5 linked regions of the Saccharolobus solfataricus genome follow. The main gene of each other region encodes a partner of the protein of the gene in region 4 in a complex. Links are inferred from orthologs where the notes say so. Each region holds a gene or a part of one and is shown on either strand. Other genes may lie near its edges. The genes, in order: SSOP1_RS01150, SSOP1_RS01710, rpl12p, SSOP1_RS03665 and rpl7ae.

The links.
Region 1: SSOP1_RS03665 (region 4) and SSOP1_RS01150 share a complex: the UniProt entries of both Methanocaldococcus jannaschii proteins name them as parts of the 50S ribosomal subunit. The link is inferred for Saccharolobus solfataricus from one-to-one orthologs.
Region 2: SSOP1_RS03665 (region 4) and SSOP1_RS01710 share a complex: the UniProt entries of both Methanocaldococcus jannaschii proteins name them as parts of the 50S ribosomal subunit. The link is inferred for Saccharolobus solfataricus from one-to-one orthologs.
Region 3: SSOP1_RS03665 (region 4) and rpl12p share a complex: the UniProt entries of both Methanocaldococcus jannaschii proteins name them as parts of the 50S ribosomal subunit. The link is inferred for Saccharolobus solfataricus from one-to-one orthologs.
Region 5: SSOP1_RS03665 (region 4) and rpl7ae share a complex: the UniProt entries of both Methanocaldococcus jannaschii proteins name them as parts of the 50S ribosomal subunit. The link is inferred for Saccharolobus solfataricus from one-to-one orthologs.

The regions. Positions count from the first base shown.
Region 1 is NZ_LT549890.1:197,948-203,729, reverse strand. The notes cover bases 1,874-4,755. They hold SSOP1_RS01150 (50S ribosomal protein L24e), read left to right. Parts: upstream 1,874-3,162; coding sequence 3,163-3,348; downstream 3,349-4,755. Other genes in these bases: infB (translation initiation factor IF-2), read right to left, coding at 3,757-4,755; ndk (nucleoside-diphosphate kinase), read left to right, coding at 3,352-3,768; SSOP1_RS01155 (30S ribosomal protein S28e), read right to left, coding at 2,842-3,093; upp (uracil phosphoribosyltransferase), read right to left, coding at 2,182-2,832. Outside these bases: SSOP1_RS01175 (MBL fold metallo-hydrolase), read right to left, coding at 1-9; SSOP1_RS01170 (phosphoribosyltransferase family protein), read right to left, coding at 6-746; more of infB, read right to left, coding at 4,756-5,559. UniProt on the Methanocaldococcus jannaschii protein: Binds to the 23S rRNA.
Region 2 is NZ_LT549890.1:295,736-301,591, reverse strand. The notes cover bases 2,901-5,856. They hold SSOP1_RS01710 (50S ribosomal protein L1), read left to right. Parts: upstream 2,901-4,028; coding sequence 4,029-4,685; downstream 4,686-5,856. Other genes in these bases: rpl12p (50S ribosomal protein P1), read left to right, coding at 5,745-5,856; SSOP1_RS01705 (50S ribosomal protein L10), read left to right, coding at 4,682-5,698; SSOP1_RS01715 (50S ribosomal protein L11), read left to right, coding at 3,515-4,027; SSOP1_RS01720 (transcription elongation factor Spt5), read left to right, coding at 3,051-3,509; SSOP1_RS01725 (protein translocase SEC61 complex subunit gamma), read left to right, coding at 2,901-3,046. Also shown: SSOP1_RS01755 (50S ribosomal protein L39e), read left to right, coding at 1-103; SSOP1_RS01750 (50S ribosomal protein L31e), read left to right, coding at 107-373; SSOP1_RS01745 (translation initiation factor IF-6), read left to right, coding at 370-1,041; rpl18a (50S ribosomal protein L18Ae), read left to right, coding at 1,043-1,303; pfdA (prefoldin subunit alpha), read left to right, coding at 1,310-1,753; signal recognition particle-docking protein FtsY, read left to right, coding at 1,894-2,826; more of SSOP1_RS01725, read left to right, coding at 2,858-2,900. UniProt on the Methanocaldococcus jannaschii protein: Probably involved in E site tRNA release. Binds directly to 23S rRNA. Protein L1 is also a translational repressor protein, it controls the translation of its operon by binding to its mRNA.
Region 3 is NZ_LT549890.1:291,288-297,090, reverse strand. Bases 1-2,903 are described here. They hold rpl12p (50S ribosomal protein P1), read left to right. Parts: upstream 1-1,243; coding sequence 1,244-1,564; downstream 1,565-2,903. Other genes in these bases: alaS (alanine--tRNA ligase), read left to right, coding at 1,768-2,903; SSOP1_RS01705 (50S ribosomal protein L10), read left to right, coding at 181-1,197; SSOP1_RS01710 (50S ribosomal protein L1), read left to right, coding at 1-184. Also shown: more of alaS, read left to right, coding at 2,904-4,470; SSOP1_RS01690 (DUF434 domain-containing protein), read left to right, coding at 4,480-5,121; SSOP1_RS01680 (hypothetical protein), read left to right, coding at 5,490-5,803. UniProt on the Methanocaldococcus jannaschii protein: Forms part of the ribosomal stalk, playing a central role in the interaction of the ribosome with GTP-bound translation factors.
Region 4 is NZ_LT549890.1:622,481-628,114, forward strand. What follows is about bases 1,123-3,856. They hold SSOP1_RS03665 (50S ribosomal protein L5), read right to left. Parts: upstream 2,893-3,856; coding sequence 2,353-2,892; downstream 1,123-2,352. Other genes in these bases: SSOP1_RS03645 (50S ribosomal protein L32e), read right to left, coding at 1,123-1,223; SSOP1_RS03650 (50S ribosomal protein L6), read right to left, coding at 1,220-1,765; SSOP1_RS03655 (30S ribosomal protein S8), read right to left, coding at 1,775-2,176; SSOP1_RS03660 (30S ribosomal protein S14), read right to left, coding at 2,183-2,347; SSOP1_RS03670 (30S ribosomal protein S4e), read right to left, coding at 2,894-3,613. In the rest of the region: SSOP1_RS03635 (50S ribosomal protein L18), read right to left, coding at 1-349; SSOP1_RS03640 (50S ribosomal protein L19e), read right to left, coding at 355-810; more of SSOP1_RS03645, read right to left, coding at 807-1,122; more of rplX, read right to left, coding at 3,857-3,980; SSOP1_RS03680 (50S ribosomal protein L14), read right to left, coding at 3,986-4,402; SSOP1_RS03685 (30S ribosomal protein S17), read right to left, coding at 4,404-4,748; SSOP1_RS03690 (ribonuclease P protein subunit), read right to left, coding at 4,758-4,997; rpmC (50S ribosomal protein L29), read right to left, coding at 5,014-5,235; SSOP1_RS03700 (30S ribosomal protein S3), read right to left, coding at 5,232-5,634. UniProt on the Methanocaldococcus jannaschii protein: This is one of the proteins that bind and probably mediate the attachment of the 5S RNA into the large ribosomal subunit, where it forms part of the central protuberance.
Region 5 is NZ_LT549890.1:70,466-76,328, forward strand. The notes cover bases 2,901-5,863. They hold rpl7ae (50S ribosomal protein L7Ae), read right to left. Parts: upstream 4,593-5,863; coding sequence 4,209-4,592; downstream 2,901-4,208. Other genes in these bases: lysS (lysine--tRNA ligase), read right to left, coding at 2,901-3,174; SSOP1_RS00450 (glutamate--tRNA ligase), read right to left, coding at 4,815-5,863. Also shown: SSOP1_RS00425 (nucleotidyltransferase domain-containing protein), read right to left, coding at 1-587; SSOP1_RS00430 (site-2 protease family protein), read left to right, coding at 561-1,715; more of lysS, read right to left, coding at 1,696-2,900. UniProt on the Methanocaldococcus jannaschii protein: Multifunctional RNA-binding protein that recognizes the K-turn motif in ribosomal RNA, the RNA component of RNase P, box H/ACA, box C/D and box C'/D' sRNAs.

The sequences.
Region 1 (5,782 bases), 420 kb from region 4 along the record:
TATACTCATACTTTAAAAAGCACCATAAGATTTATATCTTTGTTTATGAATTTATCCTTCCAAGTATCAGTATTAGTTGCTATTATAAGAGCCCCTACTACACTTGCATTCGCTTTACCTATCAAGTTGTAAAGTGAAAGTAGGGTTTTTCCACTTCTAATTACATCATCAACTATAAGTATCTTATCCTTTTTTGAAATATAATCACCCCTTATGTAAAGTGTTGAAATTACGCCATTACTTTCTCTGATATTCTCCTCAATATATTGTATCTGAGTAGAGTCCTTATGTTTTTTCGATATTATGAGTGGTTTTTCTAATATTGAAGCTACTATTGTAGCAAATGGGATTCCGTTTGAGGCAATGCCTACTATTTTTGTTACATCACTAACTTTATTTAATTTAATTAAATATAATTCTAGAAATGTTTTTAGTAAGTTAGGATAAAATAGCAAATTAGATACATCTATGAAATCATCTTCATAAACTCTTATTTTTCTTATAAAGAAGTTATATAGAAATTCCTTATTCTTTATCCTTGTAACGATTTCTAAAGCTTGTCTCTCGCTAGGTATTGTTCTCCCGTTAACGTATCTACATATCAAACTTTCTTGAATATTGAAGAATTTGGACAATTCTTTGTAAGTATAAATGTTTTTCAATTCTTTTAAGATATCTACACTAAATAGCCTAAGCCGTAATTCTTTTTCCTTTATTTGATTACTCTGTAACATAAAAATCTCCATGTTAAGTTAAACCTAGCTTCTTTTTTATTATTTCAACTGTCATTTGAGGGTCAGCTCTTTTCCCCGTCTTCTTCATTACCATACCTACTAAATAATTTACAACTTTTGGATCTCTCTTAGCTTTCTCTACAGCCTCTTTCTCTTCATTTAATACTTCATCTATAATCCTTTCTAAGTAGTTCTCATCTTTGATGTTTGTCATACCCTTTTCCTTAATTAGTTGTCCCGGAGTTTTTCCAGTTAAGATCATTTCAGGTAGTAGTTCTTTTACTATTTTTATTGATATTAAGCCAGAATCTAAGTATTCAAATAGTTCAATGATATGATTAGCTTTGGCTTTACTTTGTGTTACTGTGATATTATTTTCGTTAAGCCATCTCATGTAATCGTTAATTAGCAGATTTGCGACTTTGGCATAGTTTTTATAGTTGTTTGTGATTTCTTCAAATAAATCTGCTAACGCTTTTTCATTAACTAAAACTTGAGCTTGATATGGAGTAACGTTGTATTGTTTTACAAATCTCTCCGCTCTCTGGTCTGGTAACTCTGGCATTTCACGTTTAAACTTCTCGATAAGCTCTGGTGTTATTGAGTATGGCGGTAAATCTGGATCTGGAAAATATCTATAATCCTCCTCAGTCTCTTTAGTTCGTAAAGGTACTGTAACTCTCCTTTCGTTATCCCAATGTCTAGTCTCTCTTTCTATCTTGATACCTTGTAGTATACTAGCTCTCTGTCTTGCAATTTCATAATTTATAGCATCCTCAACGTCTTTAGGAGAACCCACATTCTTAACTTCCACTCTCTCTCCTCCTTTTACTGATATATTTACATCAGCTTTCATTGCACCTTCAATACCACAATCACATACACCTAAATGTTCTAGGATTGACCTTAATTTTTCTAGGAAGAATCTGGCTTCTTTAGCAGACCTTAGATCTGGTTCTGTTACAATTTCTAACAATGGTGTACCAGATCTATTATAGTCTAGTAACGTATATTTGCTAGTTAGTATAGAACCAGTAGGGTAGACTATCTTTGCCGGATCTTCTTCTATATTTATTCTTCTAATTCTTATGATTTTATCATTTAATTTGATATAACCGTCTTTGGCTATGGCCATACTACCTGGTCCATCATACTGAGATATCTGATAATTTTTAGACATATCTGGATAAAAATAGTGTTTTCTATCGAAAATCAATTTTTCAGCAATTTGACAGTTAAGGGCTAATGCAGTTAAGATACCGTATTTTACTGCATTTTCATTTAATACGGGAATAGCCCCAGGTAATCCTAAACATACGGGACAAGTTACTGTATTCGGGTCTTTTCCAGTATAATCCGATGGACATGAACAGAATAGTTTAGTTTTCAATGCAGTTATATGAACATGAACTTCTAATCCTATTTTTACATCATCATCCGTATCTCATCACCCAAATGCTCTATCTCCAGCGTCTCCGAGACCAGGCAAAATATAACCTTTATTATTAAGTTCAGGATCAATTGCGACTGTGAAAAGATAAATAAATGGATATTTAGAGAGAATTTTGTTGACCCCATATTCTGAAGAAATTATTGATACAATATATATTCTTTTAGGATTAGCTTTCACAACTTCTTCAAGTACCTTTAACATAGTACTTGCTGTTGCAATCATAGGATCTGCAATTATTACATTATCAACTTTAGCTCTTATATCTGGTATTTTTTTGTAATATATATAAACGTCCATATCTTTTGGTACTTCTTTCCCATCAACTTCTACTCTACTTGCCCCTATCACACCTTGTCTCGCTTTAGGAAATGCTTTAAGTAAACCCTCAACTAAGGGTACTGCAGCCCTTAATATGTTTATAATGACTATGTTGTTTAGGTCTGTTATGTCTACCCCTTTAGTTTTCACACCTAGTGGTGTTTCAACTTCTACTATTTCATAATCTAATGTATTTGATATTTCGTAGCCTAATATTCTCCCTAATCTTACCAAATTTTTCCTAAAGTTAATTTGATCGGTATATTTATCCCTAAGTTGTGTTAATATATGTAATGTTATTGGTTTATCGATTACGTATAATGGCATTAGTTTTTGTTACCTCTTAGTTGTTATTTTTCTAGCTTCCCTCTCTGTCTCTCTTAATATTAGAATATCACCTACTCTTACTGGTCCCTTTACGTTTCTAGTAAGTATTCTCCCTTTATCCCTACCCTCTAATACCCTTACCCTTACTTGGGTAACTTCTCCAGTTACACCAGTCCTATCCAAAATTTGGATAACTTCAGCTGGAAATCCAAATTCTTCTATTATAGATGAACCTTGTGATTGCTGGGTTTTTTCACTCATTTTTCCACCAGCTATTACTATGAACAATTCACTTAAATACTTCACCCATATTGTTTATTTGTGGTTTAAATGCCTACTACTAGGCAATGTAGTTTCTGTGGTCATGAAATACCTCCAGGAACTGGATTAATGTATGTAAGGAATGATGGTACAATCTTGTGGTTTTGTTCAAGTAAGTGTAGGAAATCAATGCTGAAGTATCATAGAGATCCAAAGAAGTATAAATGGACTACTAGATATATGAAGGTTCGATGAAAAATGGTTGCACAAAGAACATTTGTAATGATAAAGCCAGATGGAGTTAAGAGGGGATTAATAGGCGAGATAATTAGTAGATTTGAGAAAAGGGGATTAAAAATTGTATCTCTTAAAATGGTGAAAATGTCAAGGGACACAGCTGAAAAATTGTATGAGGAGCACAAAGGAAAAAGTTTCTTTGAAGAACTTGTAAATTACGTGACCTCTGGTCCAGTAGTATGCATGGTGATAGAAGGCGATGACGTAGTGCAAGTGATAAGGCGAATGATTGGTAATACAGATCCTAAAGAGGCACCTCCTGGCACTATAAGAGGAGATTATGCGTTATCTAAGTCAGAAAACGTCATTCATGCATCTGATTCTATTGAAAAAGCTCAGCGAGAGATGTCGTTATTCTTCGATAAATCAGATCTGTAATCCTAATCCATATAAAGGATCTTCTTTTCTCTTTATTCTTATTATTTCTTTTATTACTTCCCTCATATCATCTGTAATAGAACTTGGATACTTGTTGACTAATATCTCGAGGTCTTCTTTAGGTACGTCTGTGTATAAAACATCCCCTTCATTTACATGTCTCCCAATCATTATATTGCCTTTAATTGATATTGCAACTTCCATTCCTTTAGTGGCTCTTTCTAGACTTTTCTTATTATCCTGGATTTGTAGTACCTCACCGACTCTCCTTCCATCTTCCTTAATTAACGGATACTTAGGTCTTATAATGCCTCCTATAACCTCAATACCTACTACTACTGGGTCACTGCGTCTAAATACATAACCCGGCAAGATCTTTATTTTCCCTGGCAATATTAATGTGTCAAACGTGCGCCTTTTTTCCGCTTCCCTGACATCATTAATATGCTTCTTGATATCTTCGATTAATTGATAAATTATTTCGTTATACAATATTTTTATTCCACTAGTATCAATTCCTTGTAATAACTTTACTCTAAAAGCAGCAATAATTCCATATTCTTTTGATCTTTGAGCTACTATACTCGCTTCTATAACATCTCTTTTCGAAATCGGCCCTATGTCCGCTAGCCTTATTGGAATCCCTTCACGCTGCAGAGCACTAACTAAGGCTTCTAATGTTCCTAAACTATCTGCCTTGAGTATTATTCCGTCAATATCGCTGTAGAGTCTAACTTCTTTAATTTCCTCTTCTATCTGTTGTTTATATCGCTCAACCTTAGACTCGTCTTCTACCACATAAATTGGTGATCCAGCTAATGCTTCCTCTAAATTGGGTGCAGATATCTTCACTCCAGCTGCTGCATATACTTCATCTATTGGCGTTAGATCATACTTGCTTAATTTCATATCTTGTAATGGTCTAGGTACAAATATTCCTCTAACTTTAGTTATAATAATGCCGTTAATGCCTCCTAATATTATAGTATCATTTTTCTTAAGCACTCCATCATAAATTATAACATCTATGGTGTGTCCTAACCCTGGATCTTCTTTTACTTCTAATATAACTCCCTTTGCTGGACCCTCTGCAAATTTTAATCTAGTCTCTAAGTACCTTTGGGTTAATCCAGCTAGTAATGCTAAAAGATCTGCAACGCCTTCACCGGTCTTTGCAGAAACCGGAACTATTGCTACTGTTTTAGTGAAATCCTTTATTCTATCATAACGTTCTGAGCTAAAGCCTAAGTTTGCTAATTGAGAAACTAAATTATAGACTAAGTTGTCTAGATAAACTTTCACATCATTCCTCTGTTTCTCGATTGATGCTAAAAACGGTATGTCATTATTTGATTTCCATCCGGGTATTTTATCTATTTTATTAGCAGCTATGAGAAATGGAACTTTTCTTTCTCTTAGTATTTGTATTGATTCTATTGATTGCTTCTGTAGGCCTTCAGTTATATCAACAACTAGGATCGCAATATCTGCTACGCTTCCACCTCTTCTTCTCAAGTTTGAAAAATATTCATGACCTGGCGTGTCAATAAACAATAATCCTGGTATCTGAAGTTTTATGGGTATTACCTTCTTAAGAGGTTCTGCTAATTTTTCAATTATATAACTTGGAACGAAACTAGCTCCTACCTCTTGTGTCATTTCTCCAGGTTCCTTTTTAACTACTGTTGTACCCCTTATTTTATCAAGTAGTGTAGTTTTTCCATGATCTACATGGCCTAATACTACTACTATAGGTTGCCTAAGCCTTCTCTCAGAGTTGCTAATTTTCATTCACCTATGACCTTAATGTATTATTAGAATAAATTAGTTTACTACAAAATTGCGTGGAAGACAAACTTTCTTTTTAATAATATTATTATAGTTATGATTAAAATGATATTATAATAATTAATTTTATATATTTGAAAAAGTCAATATATTATAGATGAATATTTCGACTGAGAGGTTGCTTGATACTATTTAGGATAATTTATTGCCGAATAGGAGTAAATGT
Region 2 (5,856 bases), 330 kb from region 4 along the record:
AGCGAACTCTCCAATACCAATATGGATAGTTCTAAAGACTCGTGGAAGAGTTAGATACAATCCCTTAAGGAGAAATTGGAGGAGAAATGATCTAAAGGTGTAAAAAATGAAAGAGAAAGATAATTTTGAAATGATAATTAATTTAAGAAAAATAAAAACTGGAAAGAGAACTGGTAGAAGTAAAAGGGCAGTAAAATTCATAAAAAAGGTTGTAGCAAGACATTTTAACGCGGAGAAGGTAATAATAGATCCACTATTAGCTAAATCAATATCAAAGAACGGAAATGATAAAATAGTAAGTAAAATTAGAGTAGTAGTTAGTAAGATAGAAGAAAAAATATATCTTGTGAGACTAGCTATTAAAAGTAGATGAATCTGCAAAGGTTATCAGTTTTTGGAACAGATAATATAGGAGTCTATATTTATACTAATAATAAATATACAATCATACCTAGAGGATTAGATAGCGAAACAAAAGAAAATATTGCCCAAGTATTAGGAACGGAGTTATTAGAAGCAGAAATATCCAGAAGTTTTCTTTTAGGTATTTTCATAAGCGGTAACGATAACGGAATTCTTTTACCTAAGTCTACAATTGATGATGAATTCAGATTTCTGAAGGAGAATCTAAGGGATTGCAGAGTTGAGATTCTTAATTCAAAAGTTACTGCACTAGGAAATACAATACTGGCAAATAATAAGGCCGCGTTAATCTACCCTGAATTTAATGATATTGAAGAGAAGATAATAAAGGAGACCTTAGGTGTTGAAGATATAAAAAGAGGGAAAATAGCTCAAATGATAACCGTAGGTTCTGTAGGAGTTATAACAAATAAGGGTGGACTAGTACATGTTGATACAAGTGAGAAAGAATTAAAAGAATTGGAAAAATTGTTCGGAGTTAAGATAGATATTGGCACGGTAAATTTTGGAAGTGTATTTATCAAAAGTGGGCTAGTCGCAAACGATAAAGGAACGTTAGTAGGCGCGTCAACTACGGGTCCAGAGATTTTAAGAATTCAAAAAGCATTAGGTGAATGAGATGAGTGGAATAAAATTTTACCTTGTCAAAGGAACTGCACTATTTGGCGAATCCCACTATCCAGAAAAGAGAAAATTTGTAAAGATAGTTAGAGCATTGAATGAAAAACAAGCTATTGAGTACGTTTATTCACATTTTGGCAGCAAGAATAAGATAAAGCGATATAACATAAAAATAGAGCAAATAAGTGAAATAAAGGAAGAAGAAATTCCAGATAGAAGAATAAGAGAATTAGCTAAAGTTGATAAAATTATAATGTGATGAAAGATGAGTCAAGGACAAGGAGGTATAACATTAGACGAATTAATAGCACAAGCAGATTACCTAAAAAGGTACATAGATTCATTGCAGAGAACTCAACTAGAATTGCTAGAGTCGATAAACTCAATAGACTCTGCAAAACAAGCGATAGAGACGATGAAGAGTGGAAATAAAGAAATGTTAGTCTTCATTGATAGAAAAGGATATCTTTTAGCAAAAGTAGGGGGTATAATAGGAGATAAGGTAACTGTTCATTTAGGTTTATCTTATTATGCAGAAGTGGACCTAGACTCAGCTATAAAGATTCTTGATAAGAGAAAGGATGAGATAAGTAAGGCAGCCCAAGATCTAAATAATGAACTTCAAAAAGCTGCTAGTACATATAATCAGATAGTTGACATACTAAATCAAATACAGCAAGCAGCTGCCAGGAGACAACAAGGTGAATAAATTGTTTTGATAAAATAAGGAAAGCTTTTTCTAATTTTGTAGATAAATTAAAGGGAGAGCAAGAAGAGACACAAAAGATCGAACAAAATATCCCTTCTACAGAGACAACTATTAGTAATCAACAGCAGACTAGTAATAACATAACGGATCAATCAGTAACTAGTGAAGTAAAGGAAGAAACTAAAGAAGAGAGGAAGAGTGGTGGAAGTATTTTTGATGTTTTTAGATATAGAGAAATTAAGGAGAAAGATATAGAAGACTTCATAGAGGAATTGAGATATCAGCTACTGGAAAGTGACGTTTCTTTTGAAGTTACTGAGAAAATTCTTGAAGATCTGAAAGAAAACATAATCGGCAAAAAGGTAAAACGAAGCGATGATCTTGAAAGAATAGTAAAGGATTCTCTGAAAAAATCTATCACTGAGATAATAACAAAGAATAATGCCATAAATGTATTAGAAGAAATAAAAAAATCACCAAAACCTTATATAATAATATTTTTCGGAATAAACGGAGTAGGTAAAACTACAACTATTGCGAAATTTGCATATATGCTTAAAAAAAATGGCTTATCGTGTATTATTTCAGCTTCAGATACGTTTAGAGCAGCAGCGCAAGAACAGTTGGAAGTTCATTCAAGAAACTTAGAGATACCTTTAATTAAAGGTAGATATGGAGGTGACCCTGCCTCAGTTGCTTTTGATGCAATACGTGCAGCTAAAAGTAGGGGTATAGATGTAGTCTTAATAGATACTGCTGGAAGAATGCATACTGACACTGATTTAGTGAATGAGCTAAAGAGAGTTGTTAATATTGCAAAGCCAAATCTAAAAATATTAGTTTTAGACTCCCTAGGTGGAAACGATGCATTAGAGCAAGCTAAATACTTCGAAAATAATGTTGGATTCGATCTAGTAATATTAACTAAAGTCGATGCAGATGTAAAAGGCGGTGTAATATTATCGTTAGCTTATGAATTAAATAAGCCTGTTGGATATTTAGGAATAGGTCAGGCTTATGATGATCTAATTCCATTTAATGCCGAATGGTTCATTCAGAGATTATTCAGTTAACTTAAATACCTTAAACCAATTATAAATTACTGTGAGTTCAAATAAGATAATTAACTGGTTCAGAAGGCTTAGAGAGGATTGGAATAGAATAATTACAGTAGCGAGGAAACCGGATAGAAACTTTTTCTCACTTAACCTTAAAGTTACTTTACTAGTATTAGCCGTAGTAGGTGTATTAGCTTACATAATTCAACTTGCGTTGACATTAATTGGGGTGTAATTTTGTGGAAAAACCGAATATGAGAAACTATTATGCTATAAAGGTGGTTGGAGGGCAAGAAATAAATGTAGCTTTAATGCTGGAAGAAAGAATAAAAACTAATAATATTAAAGGAATATACGCAATAATTGTTCCACCCAATTTAAAAGGATATGTAGTTCTAGAGGCAGAGGGTTTACATATAGTTAAACCATTAATTGCTGGGATAAGGAATGCAAGAGGTCTTGCACAAGGTTTACTACCTAGAGATGAAATATTAAAGATTGTATCTAGAAAAACTGTAGGTCCTACTGTAAAACCTGGTGATGTAGTAGAAGTAATTTCTGGTCCCTTTAGGGGTACTCAAGCTCAAGTGATAAGGGTTGAGGAAGCTAAAGGAGAGGTAGTGTTAAATATTTTAGAATCAGCATTTCCATTACAAGTCACAGTTCCTCTAGATCAAATTAAGGTCTCAAAGAGGTGAATAAGGTGCCCATAAAAACAATAAAAATAATGGTAGAAGGAGGTAATGTTAAGCCAGGACCACCATTAGCGCCAACACTTTCGCAGTTAGGGTTAAATGTAGGAGAAGTTGTCAAGAAATTAAATGAGGCTACTAGTAGTTTTAAAGGCATGTCAGTTCCAGTTACTATAGAAGTCGATAGTAGTACTAAAAAATATGAGATAAAAGTCGGAATACCTACTACTACTGCATTATTATTAAAGGAAGCCGGTGCTAGTGAACCATCTGGAGATCCCGCACATAAAAAGATAGGTAATTTATCGTTAGAACAAGTAATTAAAATAGCAATTATGAAAAAACCGGGGTTAACTACTAAATCGTTAAAGGCTGCATTAAAAAGTATGCTAGGTACAGCTAAGTCTATCGGACTAACAGTGGATAATAGAGACCCTAAAGAACTAGTAAAGGAAGTGGAAGAAGGTAAATACGATGATTTATTAGCAAAATATGAGAATGAATGGAATGGGGTGAAAGAGTAAAATGCAAATTGTTGATAGAAGTAATCTTGAAGCTTCTCTTAAGCTAGCACTATCTCCCGAAAACAACCCTAAGAGAAACTTTGTCCAAAGCGTAGAGATAATAGTTACGTTTAAAGAAGTAGACATGAAAAAGGGAGACTTAAAATTAAGAGAAATAGTAGTATTGCCTAAGCCTCCGGAAAAAACAAAGAAAGTTTTAGTAGTCCCAACTATTCAGCAACTAGAGTACGCAAAGAAAGCCGAACCTAACACCATTTTAACCAAAGAAGAATTACAAAAACTTCAAGGGAACAAGAGGGCAATTAAAAAAATAGCTCGTCAAAATGATTGGTTTCTGATAGCCCCAGACTCAATGGCTTTAGTAGGTAGAATATTAGGTCCAGCTTTAGGTCCAAGAGGGAAATTCCCGACTCCATTGCCAAATACTGCAGACATCTCAGAATATATACTACGATTTAAGAGATCAACATTAGTTAAGACGAAAGATCAACCACAAACACAAGTATTTATAGGCACTGAAAGCCAGCAAATTGCAGACTTAGCTGAAAACGCACTAGCAGTACTAAACGTAATAGAATCTAAAGGGTACGCCCAAAAGGTAAGGAATATATATGTAAAAACTACTATGGGTAAGGTAGTAAAAGTAGAGTTAAGGTGAAAAGATTGGCTCTAGCCTTGAAACAGAGAAAAGTTGCCAGTTGGAAGCTTGAAGAAGTCAAGGAATTAACTGAACTTATTAAAAACAGCAATACTATACTAATTGGAAATCTTGAAGGTTTCCCTGCAGATAAATTACATGAAATTAGGAAGAAATTAAGAGGAAAAGCCACAATAAAAGTAACTAAAAATACTTTATTCAAGATAGCTGCCAAAAATGCTGGTATAGATATAGAAAAGCTTGAGCAATATTTAACTGGTCCAAACGTTTTCATATTCACTAAAGATAATCCATTCATAACTAACATGTTCTTTGAAAATTATAAATTAAGAAGGTACGCCATGCCAGGCGATAAGGCTGAAGAAGAAGTTGTAATTCCAGCTGGAGATACTGGGATGCCTGCAGGACCAATATTAAGCGTATTTGGAAAGCTAAAGGTACAAACTAAGGTACAAGATGGTAAGGTACACGTAGTAAAAGATACAGTAGTAGCGAAACCTGGTGATGTAATCCCTGCAGAGGCCTTACCAATTTTACAGAAACTTGGAATAATGCCAGTATATGTAAAATTAAAGATAAAAGTAGCGTATCATGAAGGTTTAGTAATTCCCGCTGAAAGTCTAAAACTTGATTTAGAAGGTTATAGGAGTAATATAACTGAAGCTTATAGGAACGCATTCACTCTTGCAGTAGAGATAGCGTATCCAACTCCAGATGTATTAAAGTTTACAATTAGTAAGGTATTTAAGAATGCGATCGCACTAGCATCTGAGATAGGCTACATTACACCAGAATCAGCCCAAGCGGTAATATCTAAAGCTGTAGCTAAAGCATATGCATTAGCTACCGCGATCGGCGGAAAAGTAGATTTAGGAGTACAGTTACCTACAGTACAACAGAGCCAGAGCCAACAACCTGCTGCAGAAGAGAAGAAAGAAGAAAAGAAAGAAGAAGAAAAGAAAGGACCAAGCGAAGAAGAAATTGCAAGCGGACTTGCATCCTTATTTGGATGATAAAAATTTATATAACCTAAGACAAAAATGTGGAGTGTGAATAAGAATGGAGTACATATATGCGAGTCTCCTATTACATTCAGCTAAGAAGGAAATAAGTGAAGATGCTCTAAAGAATGTACTAACTGCAGCTGGTATAAGTGTAGATGAGGTAAGAT
Region 3 (5,803 bases), 330 kb from region 4 along the record:
TAAGACGAAAGATCAACCACAAACACAAGTATTTATAGGCACTGAAAGCCAGCAAATTGCAGACTTAGCTGAAAACGCACTAGCAGTACTAAACGTAATAGAATCTAAAGGGTACGCCCAAAAGGTAAGGAATATATATGTAAAAACTACTATGGGTAAGGTAGTAAAAGTAGAGTTAAGGTGAAAAGATTGGCTCTAGCCTTGAAACAGAGAAAAGTTGCCAGTTGGAAGCTTGAAGAAGTCAAGGAATTAACTGAACTTATTAAAAACAGCAATACTATACTAATTGGAAATCTTGAAGGTTTCCCTGCAGATAAATTACATGAAATTAGGAAGAAATTAAGAGGAAAAGCCACAATAAAAGTAACTAAAAATACTTTATTCAAGATAGCTGCCAAAAATGCTGGTATAGATATAGAAAAGCTTGAGCAATATTTAACTGGTCCAAACGTTTTCATATTCACTAAAGATAATCCATTCATAACTAACATGTTCTTTGAAAATTATAAATTAAGAAGGTACGCCATGCCAGGCGATAAGGCTGAAGAAGAAGTTGTAATTCCAGCTGGAGATACTGGGATGCCTGCAGGACCAATATTAAGCGTATTTGGAAAGCTAAAGGTACAAACTAAGGTACAAGATGGTAAGGTACACGTAGTAAAAGATACAGTAGTAGCGAAACCTGGTGATGTAATCCCTGCAGAGGCCTTACCAATTTTACAGAAACTTGGAATAATGCCAGTATATGTAAAATTAAAGATAAAAGTAGCGTATCATGAAGGTTTAGTAATTCCCGCTGAAAGTCTAAAACTTGATTTAGAAGGTTATAGGAGTAATATAACTGAAGCTTATAGGAACGCATTCACTCTTGCAGTAGAGATAGCGTATCCAACTCCAGATGTATTAAAGTTTACAATTAGTAAGGTATTTAAGAATGCGATCGCACTAGCATCTGAGATAGGCTACATTACACCAGAATCAGCCCAAGCGGTAATATCTAAAGCTGTAGCTAAAGCATATGCATTAGCTACCGCGATCGGCGGAAAAGTAGATTTAGGAGTACAGTTACCTACAGTACAACAGAGCCAGAGCCAACAACCTGCTGCAGAAGAGAAGAAAGAAGAAAAGAAAGAAGAAGAAAAGAAAGGACCAAGCGAAGAAGAAATTGCAAGCGGACTTGCATCCTTATTTGGATGATAAAAATTTATATAACCTAAGACAAAAATGTGGAGTGTGAATAAGAATGGAGTACATATATGCGAGTCTCCTATTACATTCAGCTAAGAAGGAAATAAGTGAAGATGCTCTAAAGAATGTACTAACTGCAGCTGGTATAAGTGTAGATGAGGTAAGATTAAAAGCCGTAGTAGCTGCATTAAAAGAAGTAAATATTGATGAAGTACTAAAGAATGCTGCAGCTATGCCGGTAGCAGTAGCTGCACAACCACAAGCAACTCAAGCACAACCTGCTGCAGAAGAGAAGAAAGAAGAAAAGAAAGAAGAAGAAAAGAAAGGACCAAGCGAAGAAGAAATTGCAAGCGGGTTAGCCTCACTATTCGGCTAAAATTCTTACAAAGGATAATAAAAGTAACACTTTTTCCGAGAAATAGTCACATTTTAAATTTGTTTTTATAATACAGAATTTAATTTATGGATTAGTCCCTTCCTCATGGAAATCTTAAATGAAATCTTAATGGCTATTTGTTTTAGAATCTAAATTACGAGAGGAGTCAGTTTTTAAGCTTTAGATACTTTTCTTTTTATTGTATGAAAGCTAGTGAAGAGGAGTACAAACTAAATTTTTTTATCAAAAATGATTTTAAGCGAAAAATATGCAAATCATGCCAAACACCATTTTGGACCAAGGACGATAAAAAAGAATATTGTTCAGATATACCTTGTACTGATTATTATTTTTTTGACATAAATATAAAAAGCCAACCATTAACAGTTAAGGAAGCCAGGGAGAAATTCCTTTCATTCTTTGAGAAGAGAGGACATACAAGGATACCTCCTAAACCAGTTTTGGCTAGATGGAGAGAGGACTTATACTTAACAATAGCGAGCATTGTTGACTTTCAGCCCCATGTGACTAGCGGCTTAGTTCCTCCACCCGCAAATCCCCTAGTGGTTTCACAACCTTCAATAAGATTAGAAGATATAGATAATGTGGGAGTAACGTTTGGAAGGCATTTAACTACGTTCGAAATGGCCGCACATCATGCCTTCAACTATCCAGATCGTTATGTGTATTGGAAGGACGAAACGACAGCATATGCCACAGAATTCTTCACAAAGGAGTTAGGAATACCAGAAGAGGAATTAAACTTCAAAGAGTCGTGGTGGGAAGGAGGAGGAAACGCCGGACCTTGCCTAGAAGTTACAGTAGGTGGATTAGAGTTAGCAACATTAGTATTTATGCAATATAAGATAACTGATAATGGTGATTACATTCCACTGAAATTAAAAATTGTAGATACCGGGTATGGTGTGGAAAGGATTGCATGGGTAACACAAAAGACTCCCTCTGCATTTCATGCGATATATGGTAATTTAGTATACAAATTCTTTGACAAAATAGGAGTAGCTTACATAGATGAGACACTACTAAAAGTAGCATCTAGATTTGCTGGTAAGATAGACCCAGATAACCCAGATACTATAAAAATTCATAGACAAATGGTTAGCAAGGAATTAGGAATTGATATCAAGAATGTTGAAGAAGAATTAGATAGGGCAGCTAAGGTATTTCAGATCTTAGACCATACGAAAACAATAATGCTAATGCTAGCTGATGGTCTAGTTCCTTCCAACTCTGGTGAAGGATATCTTGGCAGACTCGTTATAAGAAGAGCCTTAAAAGTACTAAGATTACTCAAATCGGATGTAAGACTGTATGAACTAGTAAAAGAGCAAATAGGCTTCTGGAAAGAAGATTTTCCGCAAGTATTAAAGAATAAAGATTACATATTAGACGCAGTGGAACTAGAACAACAGAGATTTGAGAAGATTTTGGAAAAAGTTCCATCTATAGCCTCAACTTTAGCTAGAAAGAGCGAAATTACAACAGAAGACTTAATACAAGTTTACGATTCTAATGGCGTTCCCCCGGATCTACTAGAAGAGGAACTAAAGAAAAAGAGAGTAAAATTTGAACTACCGCGTAACTTTTACGCATTAGTAGCTAAGAGACACCAAACCTCAACAATCAAAAACGTATATGATAAGGTTAAGTTGCCCAAGGATTTATTAGAATATATTACTACACTACAACCAACTGAAAAATTATACTATAAAGACCAGTATATGAGATCTTTTGAAGGAAAAGTGTTGGGAATCTATAAGAACTACTTGATTTTAGATAAGACCACATTTTATCCAGAGGGAGGAGGCCAATTAGGTGATACTGGCCTCATAATTGATGAAAAAAGTAGTAAAAGATATGAAGTTGTAGATACGCAGAAAGTAAACGATGTGATAATACATGTACTAAAGGAGGAGCCATCAACAATAAAGGTTGGAGATAATGTAAGAGGGGAAATTAATTGGGAAAGAAGGTATCGTTTAATGAGACATCACACAGTAACACACGTAATACTTGCAGCCGCTAAAAAAGTATTAGGTGACCATATATGGCAAGCTGGAGCTGAAAAAACGCCAGAAAAGGGAAGACTAGATATTACTCATCATAAAGCTTTAACTGAGGAAGAAGTTAAGCTAATAGAGAATTACGCAAATAGTGTAATATCAGATAGAAGACCAGTTAAACCTTTAGAAATGAACAGAATGGAAGCTGAAATGAAATATGGAGTATCGATATATGAGGGTGGAGTACCTAATTCTGCAACAATCAGATTATTGGAGATAAAGGACTGGGATATAGAGAGTTGTGGAGGAACTCATGTAAGTAATACTAGTGAGATAGGAGCCGTGAAAATAATTAACGTGGAGAGAATACAAGATGGTATAATAAGACTTGAATATGTTGCGGGACCAGCGTTAGTTGACTATATTAGGGAAACTGAAGCAAAAATTGCTGAAGCTTCGAAAATAATAGGTACTTCTCCAGATCAACTACCTAGCAGATTGAGAAGAATACTTAATGAAGTTGAGAAAAAAAATAATTTAATAATCCAATATAGAAGAATAGTTGAAACTGAATTGCTAAATAGTCTGAAGCCTTACGAAATTAACGGTAATAAAATATATATCATAGAGGGATTAAATGACGAGGAGGAAAACAAGGAGATACTAAGAAAATTAACTTCCACAGATAATACTATTGCAATATCCATCTCTGATAATAGATTACAAATTGCCACGTCTAAAAATATGAGAGTAGATAAGATAGTAGAAGAATTACTAAAGGGAGGAGGAAAAGGAGGAGGAAAAGGTACATTTGCAAACGTAATTCTAAGTAGTAAAAAGAGTAAAGAAGAAATAATAGATATAGTAAGAAAATCGCTATAAGAGAATATTATGTATTTCACAGATGTTTTTAGGGAGGCTTATTTGGATTATAAATATTTTTTAAATAGAGACTATTCTAGAAAGGTTGTCCTTGATATAATAGCTGCTAAATACAACTTATCTAGCTTAGAACGACTCTTATTATATCGCTGCGTACATTCCGATAAGGAAATAGAAATAATTAAAGGAAAAATAAACAACGAAGAAAGAGAAGTTGTATTGGACGGATATAATTTAGCTTTAACACTAATTTCTGCGATAAATAATGACGAGTTATATCTATGTGATGATGGATTCCTTAGAGATCTAGGTTTAGGAAGACACAAATCTAGTGAGATAATATCCGATACATTGATACTAATTTCTGAATATTGTGAGAAATATAGAATAAAATGTGAAATAATACTTGATAAACAGTTAAGTAAAAGTGGCGAAATAACAAGTAAATTAAGGAAAAAAGGAATAGAAATAAGAACTGTTAACAAGGCTGATAAAGAGATAATAATTTCAAATAAAGCTGTTTATAGTAACGATTTCGTAATTCTGTTCAAATCACAAAAAATTTCTACTATCTTAAACACGATATTTTTCGAAAGCACGTTTAAGATACTTAAGGGACCTTGGATTGCTAATCTTGAAGAAAAACTTTAATGGGATTATAGTAATCTAATAATTGGACCCGTAGCTCAGCCAGGATGGAGCGCCGGCCTCCTAACTTTCGGAAGAAAGCCGGTGGTCGCGGGTTCGAATCCCGCCGGGTCCGCACATTCTCATAATGTGTTTAAAACTGAAACCTTAACCTTTTAAGGTGAAGGAAGCCAGAGCTTATTACTTTCTGCTGTGAAAATCTCCATAATATAGTACGAATCTTTTATTTAGCAATATCGAACTCTAGTGATATGTGAAAAATACATAAAACTGTAATTATAATAATTACTGATACTGAAATGTATAAGTAGACTATACTTACATGGTACTTAATTTTAAATTTGAACTGAAAAGTATATATCTTGATTGAAATGTTAGGAATAAAAATACCACTAAGGAAAACCACCATACTACCAGTATTAAGCTTTACATTATCTTCCTACTTCCTTACTAATTTCATTTTTTATCTACAATATACAGATTATACGGGCTTAGTGGAGTTTTTATTAATAGGTGCCCCATTTATAGGAAGAGCGATAACTCCAATAACATATCCTTTTCTGATGTCAAGAATAAATATTGAGAGAATAACTTATCTCTCATTAGGAAATATGGCTATTTTGGATATATTAGAATTCTTTATGGGAACAGACACCCTTGCACTAATTCTATTAAGAGTTGCAAC
Region 4 (5,634 bases):
CCCTGTTACCCTTAGATGGTACATGAAGCCCAATATCCGCCACGCACTCAGTTACACCTCTCTTTATAGCTCTTAAGCCTGCTAAATATCCGGTCAGGTATGCAGCTGGAGTGTTATTTTCATCACCCTTCCATCCGAACTTTTTAGCAAGTTCAGCTGAATGAGCACTAGCAATCATAATATCGCCTTTAGGATCGATTTTTGCAATCTGGACTATAACGTATTTGTTTGTTATTCTTACAATAAACCTTGTTTGTTTACTTATAACATAGACATATCTTTTATAGTAGTTAGTTTTTCCTTCTCTTCTTCTTCTGGGTTTTACCTTATAATTAGGACCATTGGCCAATTTATTCACCCTTTAATTTTCCCCATTTGTATTAGGACATTTCTGACATCAGAAACTCCCTTATAGTTGCCGCCTTTCGTTTTTAAGTATAATTCCCTGTAAGTATGTCTATCAATAACCTTATGATCTCTCAACCACTTTAGATAAGCTCTTATTTTTCTTACCCTTTTAACCCACATTTGTTTACTATTAGCCCTTGCTCCCTTCTTGCCTTTTCTGCTCCCTGACTTCTTTCCTTCGCTCTTAAGGCTCCTCTTCTTTCGCCTTTCCTTTAATCTACCACCGCTTATTCCAACCTTTTTTAGGACTATAATCTTACCATCTTTTATTAAATTTCTAATTTCATCTCTGGTTAATGAGCTTTGAACATCCTCAATGTAATCCTCAACGACCTTAATTCTGTTTATACCTACCCCTGCAATCGATGCTGCTAATCTTTTTTGCGCTTTCAAGTTAGTCATGTAACTACACCCTCATTACTTACTTTCAGACCCAATTCCCTAGCTTTATTTAGAATTTCAAGCCTCTTTTTAAAACCAACTGAAGAAGATATAGTTACAATAACGTTGTCCTTTTGGTTCTGAACCTTAACTAGTTCATTAACATTATGAACTATAACTTGCCTTAATCCACTTGGGTGGAATCCCCTAACCTTTTTAGGTAATCTATAACCTACACTCACTATTGCTGGGAATCCCCTAACTTTCAATCTAGTCTTATTATCTCTTCCATATGGTCTTCTCCATTTTTCTTGTCTTCCTAATCTGTAGAACTTATCAGAATCATACCGCAAGAACTTAGGCTTCTTTGCCTTAAGCTTCTGCCTTATTACATAAATCTTTTTCCTATACGACTGAATTCTTCCTTCGGTCATTCAATCACCTCTTTTTTATAGATGAAAATTCCATCCGAGAAGATACGTCTATCAAAACCAGATATCTTTGAAGCCGACTCGATATTAGCTGCAGTCTGAGCAACAGCCTCTAAATTCGGACCCTCCACAACTATATCTTCACCCTTCACGGTAACCTTGACGCCTTCCAATATTTGTGCCCTTCTAGTATTCTTCTCACCTATTAGATTAGTTATTTGAACTTCATTCCCTACTACCTTTACAGATGTTGGAAAGTGCGTATATATAATTTTAAGGTAATATCTATAACCCTTTGTTACGCCAGTTATCATATTTTTAATGTGACTAACTATACTATAGAAGACAGCCTTTTTTCGTCTATTAGCAAAAGTAGTCTCTAGCACTATTTTATTCCCATCTAAACTAATTTGTATACCCTTTGCAAAGCTGAAATCTTTAACTACTTCACCTTTAGGTCCCTTTATCTTAATTATTGACCCCTTTAGATCAACAACAACATTTTTCGGGATTTCGATTTCTTCCCTCAAAATTACTATCTGCATTAAAACACCTCAATACACGTATCCTAGTGCTACCCCACCTATTCGCAATCTTGCAGCTTCTTTATGGGACATTACACCTTTAGATGTCGAAACAATAATTATGCCTATCTCTTTCGATGGTAGATAACGTCTAACGTAATCTGGCAACGCAATCATCTGTCTATAACTAAGAGGATATCGTGGAGTTATTGGACCGCACTTATTAACTCTTCCTAACAACTGTACTGTTATCTTTCCCCATCTTCCATCATCAATATATTCAAATTCTCCTACATAACCTTCCTTCTGCATAACTCTTAAAACATTTATTACTAATTTAGATGCTGGCATTATAATAGCTTGTTTATTCCTTCTCATCTCATTATTATATATGGACGTTAATGCATTTGCCAACGGATTCACGAATACCATGACCTATCACCAATATTTCCTAAATCCTAATTCATACGCGACTTCTCTAAAACACTGCCTACACAAATAAATCCCATATTTTTGAATTACAGAATCCTTACTTCCGCATCTTTGACAAGATTGAACTCCTTTTCCATACTTTCTCTCAGCCGGAGGCTTATATTTACCCATTTCACTCACCCTTCTACCAACTGTACATTAAAATTATTTCTTAAAAACTCCATAGCTTCCTCCTTCGTAACCCTATGCCTCTTTGGAATTTTAGCCTTCTTTCTTCTCCTTCTAGAAATCCTATAGCCAGCCCTCTCAAGTGTAATAGCTATATCCATTCCGAATATACCTATTTCTGGATCATATCTTGCACCGGGCAAAATTACATGTTCCGCAATGCCAAAAGATACGTTACCATAATCGTCAAAGCTACTCTTCTTTAATCTGTATCCTATAGCTTCTAATACCTTTCTTAAGAATTCCTCAGCTTGTGCACCTCTCAAAGTCACTTTAACTCCAATTTCTTGACCTTTTCTAATTCCAAACTCCCTTATAGTCTTCTTGGAAATAGTATATACTGGTTTGGCTCCCGTTAGCTCTTGTAAAAGTTGATAAGCTTTTTGCAACCTATCTCCAGACTCACCTAGTCCTATGTTAACAGTAACCTTGCTTAATTTAACCTTCCTCATTGGATTCTGGCTAAGAGGTAAAGTAGACTCTGCCATTTTAATCAACTCTCAAGTCAGATTTTTCCCTACCTATACTCATTACGTTCATAATATTAGTCTGATAAGTATTACCGTCCCTACTTTCTAAGGTTATCACACTGTATTTTCTAGACTTAAACTTACTCAAATTTATATTCTTAACAATACCGTGAATACCGACGTTTCTACCTCCTACGAAAATCGCATATGATCTTTCTGAGATAGTGAATGAATCTAATATTTGTTGGCTAGGTAATTCGATCTTTAACGTCATAAGCGTTTTGAAATTCTTGGCAGTCTCTTTATCTACAAGGATATTTCTTCCATCCTCTAGATTAAGCTGAATTCTTCCTTCCTTTATCGTAGTTTTATTTATAATTCTAACGTACTTATACCGGGCCTCATCAGCAGATATCTTGGAAAATCTCATGAACCTAACATTATCTGGAAGAACCCTAAAATATAGGTCAGCAGAGGGAATTGAAACAATATCCATAAGTCCAACAGGATACTTATAGTCTTTCCTTACCTTACCATCCACTAAAACTTTGCCATCAAATATTATATGCTTAGCCTCTCTTATCGTCCCCGCAAGTTTCAGATAATCTCTAATTACAACAGCTAAAGGTATGCTTTTCTCAATAGAGTGAGGTCCAGCATTAGGTCTAACCGTCCACTTATATTGTTTTTTACTTATCATTAAAAACCAAGGTGCTTCAAATCTTGTTATATGCGCCATTTTTCCATCACTTCTTAGATTTTTCTAACTTTTCCCGTCTTCTTGGATCACTCAGATCTAGCTTAGTTATCATCACTTTAGACGCATGAATCCACACATATACTGGTGTTCCATCAACTTTTTTTCTCGTTATTCCTTCTATTGCTAATCTTCCGGTCTTAGTATTAACTTCAACTACCTTTCCTTCTTTACCACTATTACCTCCTCGCATTACCCTAACAGTATCTCCTTTTCTTACTCTAATACGTTTTATACCATATTGAGACGCAATATCATCAGATACTTTAGCAACTAGTAGCTTCTTTCTTTGATGCAATGGTAAAGTATATAGTAATTTCCTTTGTTTAGAAGGTTTAAGAGATACCATATCTCTTACACCACCAATGTAGCGAGACTAGCTATTTTTGGCCATCTCTCAGCTGCTTCTCTCGCTATCGGTCCCCTAACCTCAGTACCTTTTGGTGTTCCATCTGGATTTATTATAACTACTGCATTATCCTCAAAAGAAATCCACGTACCATCGGGTCTTCTATATGGCATTCTTTGTCTCACGATTACTGCTCTAAACTTCTGTTTTCTAACCTCTGGCGTTCCTTTCTTAATTGACACCATAACCATATCAGCAATGTTAGCAAATGGAACTCTTCTTAAAACACCTCTATAACCATATACGCCAATTATCATAGCTTCCTTTCCTCCACTATTATCAGCAACGTTAACTACCGAATAATGTTGGAGAGCTGGCGTTAAACCTTTTCTGGATCCTAAAACTTGAATCTTTTCTGACACTTCAACTCACCTTGCCTAATACAACAAAACTTATAGATTTAGAAAGAGGTCTACATTCGCCTATTATAACTTTATCTCCCTCTCTAACATTAATACATGGCGGTACATGGGCATGGATCCTACTTCTCCTCCTTTCATATCTCTTATACTTCGAGTCATAGTATAAGTATTGCCTTTCTATAACTGCAGCTTTAGTACCTCTATACTTTACAATTACTCCTTCTAATGTTATACCCCTAACTCTCAATGATCCATGATAAGGACAATCTTCATCTTCACATACCTTCTCGGGAATAGTAATATTAGGTATTCCCGGGTCCTTTACCGTCTTTCCCTTAGATACCATCTAACCCACCTAAATTCTTTTCCAAGGTTTTCTTACCAGCTTATAGCCAGCTATTATAAAAGACTTACCTTTAAAAGTTATCTCAAATATACCATGAGCTTTAAATATCCTTATAAACTTGTTCTTCTCTTCTAATTTAATCAAAAACGTTTTTTCCGTCTCTAATACAATAACACCTTCTCTAGAAATTAGAAAAGGATCCGTATACCATAAAATCTTTATTCTAGAATTAATGTAATCTAAAATCATATAACATATAAAAATACTATTTATTCTCTACTTTTTCTCTTTTAACTTTTTTCTTCTCACTTAAAACTGTTAATATTCTTGCTATATCTTTTCTTGTATTTCTAATACTTGCAGTATTCTTTAAAGTTCCCATTCTAGATTGTACTCTAAGTTTTATTAGCTCTAACTTTAATTCATCTAACTTCTTCAACAGATCTCCAGTTTCCATTTTTCTTAATTCTTCGGGATCTACCGTCATTCTTTCTCACCCTCACTTTTCTCCTCACTTTTTTGTGACGATTCTTCAATAAAAGTCACATTAGTTACTGACACTTCTTGAGGTACGGAAGGAGACTCTTTCAAATTAATTTTATCTTCAATCTTAAGTGGTTTAGTTATAACTACTTCAACACCAAATATTCCAGGTTTCAGCATCGCTATAGCTATGGCTCTATCTATCATTTTCTCTAATTGCTGTCCGCTTTTGTATACAATACCTTCTTTTAATTTCTCATATCTAGCCCTCTCCGTAGTAAGCTTGCCACTTATTATTATTTCTGCGCCTAGTGCTCCAGCATTCATAATTCTTCTCATTGATATAAAAGCTGCTCTTCTAAAATGGTATCCCTTTTCTAAGGCTATTGCTAACCTAAATGCC
Region 5 (5,863 bases), 550 kb from region 4 along the record:
TCGTTGCCGCCCAAATCGTATCTCAAAAATACGCCAGTATGTCCTCGTTCCATCCTCCTCGCCAATAACCTTTTCCTTTCCATTATTGTCTCTAATGAAATCTTAAGAAGTTTTGAAGCATAATCCTCATTTCCTTCTAATGGAATCTCCATATGGCCATTTTCAGTAGGGATAATTAACATTAGTTTTTTGTTAACGCCAGGAACGCGTTCATTTTTTGAGAGACCTTTTAAATCTACTAACCCACCAAATGAATAAAACTCAATCTCATTTCTCCTTAATCTGCCTAATGGAAATGATATAACTATAGTCTCTTCCTCATCTAACGATAGATAGGCCTTAGGTACGGAGTTAGGTGTAGCTTGAATAAGATACTTATGATTTACGTTTAGCGTATCCAATACGATTTGATTAGGATTAAATACTATGATATCTACGTCACTTTTTTCATTCACATCCCCTCGAGCTACAGAGCCATAAACGTATCCTTCCATTCCGTATTGTTTTAAAAGTGAAAGGATTTCAATTGCTATCTTTCTCTTCTCATTTAAAACTTGCCAATGACGATCACTATACTCTATTTGCACATCTTTTTAATTTCTAAATACATTATTAGATTTGTGGATCAAATATACTTAGCTGTAGCGTTATTCCTATCTTTTTGGTTGATTATCTATGTTTTTAGAAGAAGACTAGAGAAATATAACCTAACAGTCTACCCATTTTTCATATTATGGAGAAAAAAATCAAGGGAATATTGGTTTCCTAAGTTCTCCAGATCCAAAGGCTATAGAGCTTATGAAAAAATTGCTCTACCAATAGGTTTCTTACTTATGATAGCAGGGATCGTTACAATATTATATATAATAATAGAAATGCTAACCATCAAACCAAATCAAACTCCTACAATAGCATTAAAACCAATAATTCCAGGGGTGACGATAAGCATCTCTCAGTTACCCTACATATTACTAGCTATTGGAGTTTCAGTAGCGATACATGAAATTTTCCACGCATTGTCCGCCACATCAAATAATGTAAAAGTTAAAAATGGAGGAGTTCTATTACTTGGAATATTCCCTGGAGCATTCGTAGAACCAGATGAAGATGATTTTAATAAATCTACAAGTAATGCAAAACTTAAAATAATCGCTGCAGGAATAGTAATTAACCTAGTCTTAGCACTAATTGCACTTCCATTATCCTTTGAACTTCCATATTTACCTTCAGCACTCTCGCAAGGGATAATAATAGAAGGTGTGCTTAATAATACACCAGCAGCCAACGCATCACTTCATACCGGAGATATAATATATTCCATAAATGGTTATCGTTTAACGACATTATCTCAGCTTCATGAACTTCTTTACAACTACAGCACTATCACTATAACTCTGAAACATCCTAATGGGAGTTTAAGTAATGTAAGTGTTAACATTCCTAATCATTTCTTAGGAGTTTATGTCACATACTATATTCCAGATTATATAGCTGCAATTTTAATGTTCTTCACATGGTTATTTATAGTGAATTTTAGCTTAGCTGTATTCAATGCCGCTCCACTAATAATAACTGATGGTGGAAAACTCCTAACTGAATTATTAAAGAGAATGCTAGGCGAGAGCAACGGCGAAAAAATTTCATATTACTTGCAGTCACTATTCCTTTTGATCTTTATATTCGCAATATTTCTATCTAATCGTCCTCTAGGATAACCTTACTACTTATCATGGGGAAAGGAATAACTTCTTTGATACTGTAATTATTTGTTACTAACATAACTATTCTGTCTATACCAATACCTAAACCTCCAGTGGGTGGCATTCCATAACTTAAGGCTCTTACAAAATCCTTATCGTAAGGATGAGCCTCCTCGTCTCCTCTTCTGAACATCTCTTGTTCTTCTCTAAATAATTTATCTTGCAATATAGGGTCGTTCAACTCCGTGTATGCGTTTGCAACCTCCATACCAGCTATGAACATCTCAAATCTTTCGACTAGTCCCGGTTTATTCCTATGTGGTTTACAAAGTGGTGTAGTCTCTATTGGGTAATCAGTAATGAAGGTTGGGTTAGTTAAGGTGGGTGTGACTAGTTTATCGAACAATTTCTCTATCATCAACCCTCTAACATACTGGTTTCCTCTTGGAGTTAGATTGTATTTTTTCATTAACTCCTTAAGCTCATTGTCACTCATACTTTCAACATCCTTACCTAAAATTTCAGATAAAGAATCATACATACTAATTCTCTTGAACGGACCTTCAAAGTCTATTTCGTACTTTCCATATACTATTTTTGTACTATTTGTAACCTTCTTGACTACACTCTTAAGTAGATCTTCAGTTAAATTCATTATATCGTTGTAATCGGCGTATGCCCAATAGAGCTCTAAGAGAGTAAACTCAGGATTATGAGTTACATCGATATCTTCATTTCTAAATACCTTACCTATCTCGAAAACTTTGTTAAATCCACCTATTATATACCTTTTTAGGTATAATTCTAATGCTATTCTTAAGTACCAATCTTCATTTAAGTAATTTACATGTGTTTTAAAAGGTTTCGCTAATGCCCCACCATATACTGGTTGAACTATTGGCGTTTCAACTTCAATAAAGCCTTTGGAATAAAGAAACTCCCTAATTTCTCTTATAATTGTATACCTTATTTCCATAGCCTTCCTCGCATTATCGTTATAGAGGAAATCCACATATCTATGCGCATATCTAAATTCTGGGGAAAGCTTTGACCAATCTGGAGGTTCTATAAGGGCTTTCGATAGTAGTTGGTAATCCTTTACAAGGAGGCTTAACTCACCTTTCATCGTATAAAACAAATCACCTTTTACACCTATTATATCCCCTCTTCCAACATATATAAAGAATTTATCATATTTTTCTTTAAGTTCGTCAACTCTCATATATAATTGCAATTTCTCACCTTCATCAAATATATCTACAAAGGATGCCTTTCCATGCCTTCTTATATTAGCGACGCGTCCTGCTGTAGATATGTTAAACATGAACGGCTCATGGGATTTATTACCTTGTGATTTGGCAATTAGCTTAATATCTTTAATCAGATGAGTTACTTCGTATTTATGAGGATATGGCTCAATGCCATTTTTTCTTAATTCTTCAACGATTTTTACTCTTCTTTCGTCCCAATTCATCAACAATTAGATAGGTCGGCAGAAATTAAAGCCTATCTTCTCTCTCGTTTAGATGTATGGGCCCGGCGGGACTCGAACCCGCGACCACTGGGTCTCTCCTCTCCAGATACACTTCATCCCCATAAAGGGTCTTAAGACCCAATGTCTAGCATTAATATCTGGAGCCCAGTACTCTACCTGGCTAAGCTACGGGCCCATTACTTAATATTAAGTATAACCAAAACAAAATAAGTTTAGTGCTACCTCTTCCTCGCCTTAAAAACTGAAAATCCACGCTACCAAATCCTAAATTTAGGAGAAAAGATTGGAAAGTCATACAATTACACCATAATTGAGGTTTACTCTTAAGATACTTTACACATCTAAGTTGATATTTGTCTTGATTCGATCCAGTACTCTGAATCAAAGTAGGCTATCCACAAATAGAGAGAATTAGCAAAAAGCCGTTCCCTTGCAAAACTCTCTTAAATTTATATTTAGTTTATTTTTCCATTGTTTAACTTCTTCAAAAATTATATTAAAATTATATAAGATCTGGATCTAGACATTTACGTAATGTCCTTTGAGGAGAATTTACCTTAACATTTACGATGTAAATAAATAAAAGAATTTTTCATAAATTATTATTTTTTATGTATAATACTTCAACCTTTATGATCAATACTAAACTCTTAGGCTGAAATTTTCCTTGTGCTCTCCATTATAGCTAGAAGATATTTTCACTTTTTAATCAAACCAAAGCTTTTACCTTTGATCACTTTTTATAATATATCATAAACCTTCTTAATCATCTTGTACTTGCATAAAAAGATAAAACAAATCTCTTTTTGAAGTATATATTTTTCCAAATAGTACGAAATCTAAGATCTAATACCCATTTTAATAGTAATAATTGCTTTACCAAGATAATTTACCTAAGGTTAAGCTCAGTAATAAGACTTATATGAAAAATTATGAAAAATAGAACTTTAAAAAACTTGACCTTCGCCTTAAGACTTCTACCTTTATCTCTATGGCGTTAAATTATGTTTAAATTAACTTGAAGTTTTACCTTTAATCTCGTTTACTCTCTTAATTATTTCATCAACTAGATCCTTAGCTTCGCCAGGCTCTAAGATAGCTGCAGATGCTGTGGCTACTTGTAAACCACAAGCTTCTCCTAAGGCTTTTTTAGAGGAAACATAAACATATGGTATTTTTTTCTCATCGCATAACAGTGGTAGGTGTGCAACTATTTCCTCTGGTTGTACATCTTCAGCAATAATTACTAATTTAGCTTGACCCCTTTCTACAGCCTTTGTTGTCTCATTGGTACCCTTCTTTATCTTTCCGCTTTCCTTAGCTTTTCTTACTGCTTCTAATACTTTATCTGCTAGGTCTTGTGGTACTTCAAACTTAACATAACTAGCTTTTGACATCGCGTTCATCCTCCTCTAGTTTCGTCACGCAAGTCTTTAGAAGTATTAGCAAAAAATAAAGTTTACTATAGGATAAGACAGAAAGCTTAGCACCTTAAGGTGAAGATAAGTATCTTTAAGACCTTTATTTTTATATGTGAGAATTTCCCACCTTTTGGTTTTTCTACGAGAGATATAATATCGAATCATTGGTAGGGATTCATTAACGAAATAAAGAAGAAATCAGTCGTGTGAGAATACAACACGTAGCATATTCTCATCTTTCCTATCTACTCTTACAAATCCAAATCGGTAAAATTGTACAATTTCGTCTATCTCCAAATCTGCTGCTATTTTTTCAGCATAACCATTTATCATTTTTATCTCATCTCTTTCCGCTTTCTCTACCATTACTGGTACTTTTTCATTTGATTTTACCCATTGAACTATCTTTGCATTGACTTTCTTAGCCTCGTCTAACGTTTTGCTGTGAAATATGAGCTTACGATTATGCTTATCAACTTTAACATTGCATAATTCCATTAACCTTAGTATACTATTATCTTCTGCATCGTTAGATTCTATCAAAATTTTATCTCCTGGATTGACAATAATAGTTCTATTCATTTCTTGTTTAGAGGGAATTAAAGGTATTTTAGCATTTAGTGATTCAGGTAGCTCGACGCTAAATTCTTCTGCATCTTTTACAAACATTATTCTTTTAGCTACCGGATCTAGTTTTTTCCTATTAATTGCGGCAATGTTCTCAAAACTTATAGTAGCATCAGTTACCTTTACTCCGACATCAATTATTACGTCTTTAATTGTATCTGGTAAGATTCCTCTTCTTCTGAGTCCAGCTAAAGTTGGCAATCTAGGATCATCCCTATTGGTACCCTTCTCTAACATTCCTCTTATTTTCGACTTACTCATCATAAAACCTTCAAGTCTTAGTCTTCCAAACTGTAAGACCTCTGGAAATTCCCATCCCATGTACTCAGAAATGTATCTCTGCTTTTCTGTATTTGACATATGCTCCTTAGCTCTCAGTACATGAGTAATTCCAAGTTCATGATCATCTATTATAGAAGCAAAGTTATAGGTAGGCCATACCCAATACTTGCTCCCTACTCGTGGATGAGGATTTTTAGCAGTATCAATTATTCTAAGCATTACCCAATCTATTTGAGATGGATCTGGATCCGATAGATCGGTCTTTAACCTAACCACAGCTTCTCCTTCTTTAAACTTTCCTCCTAGCATTTTTTCAAACAGCTCCAGATTACTCTCTG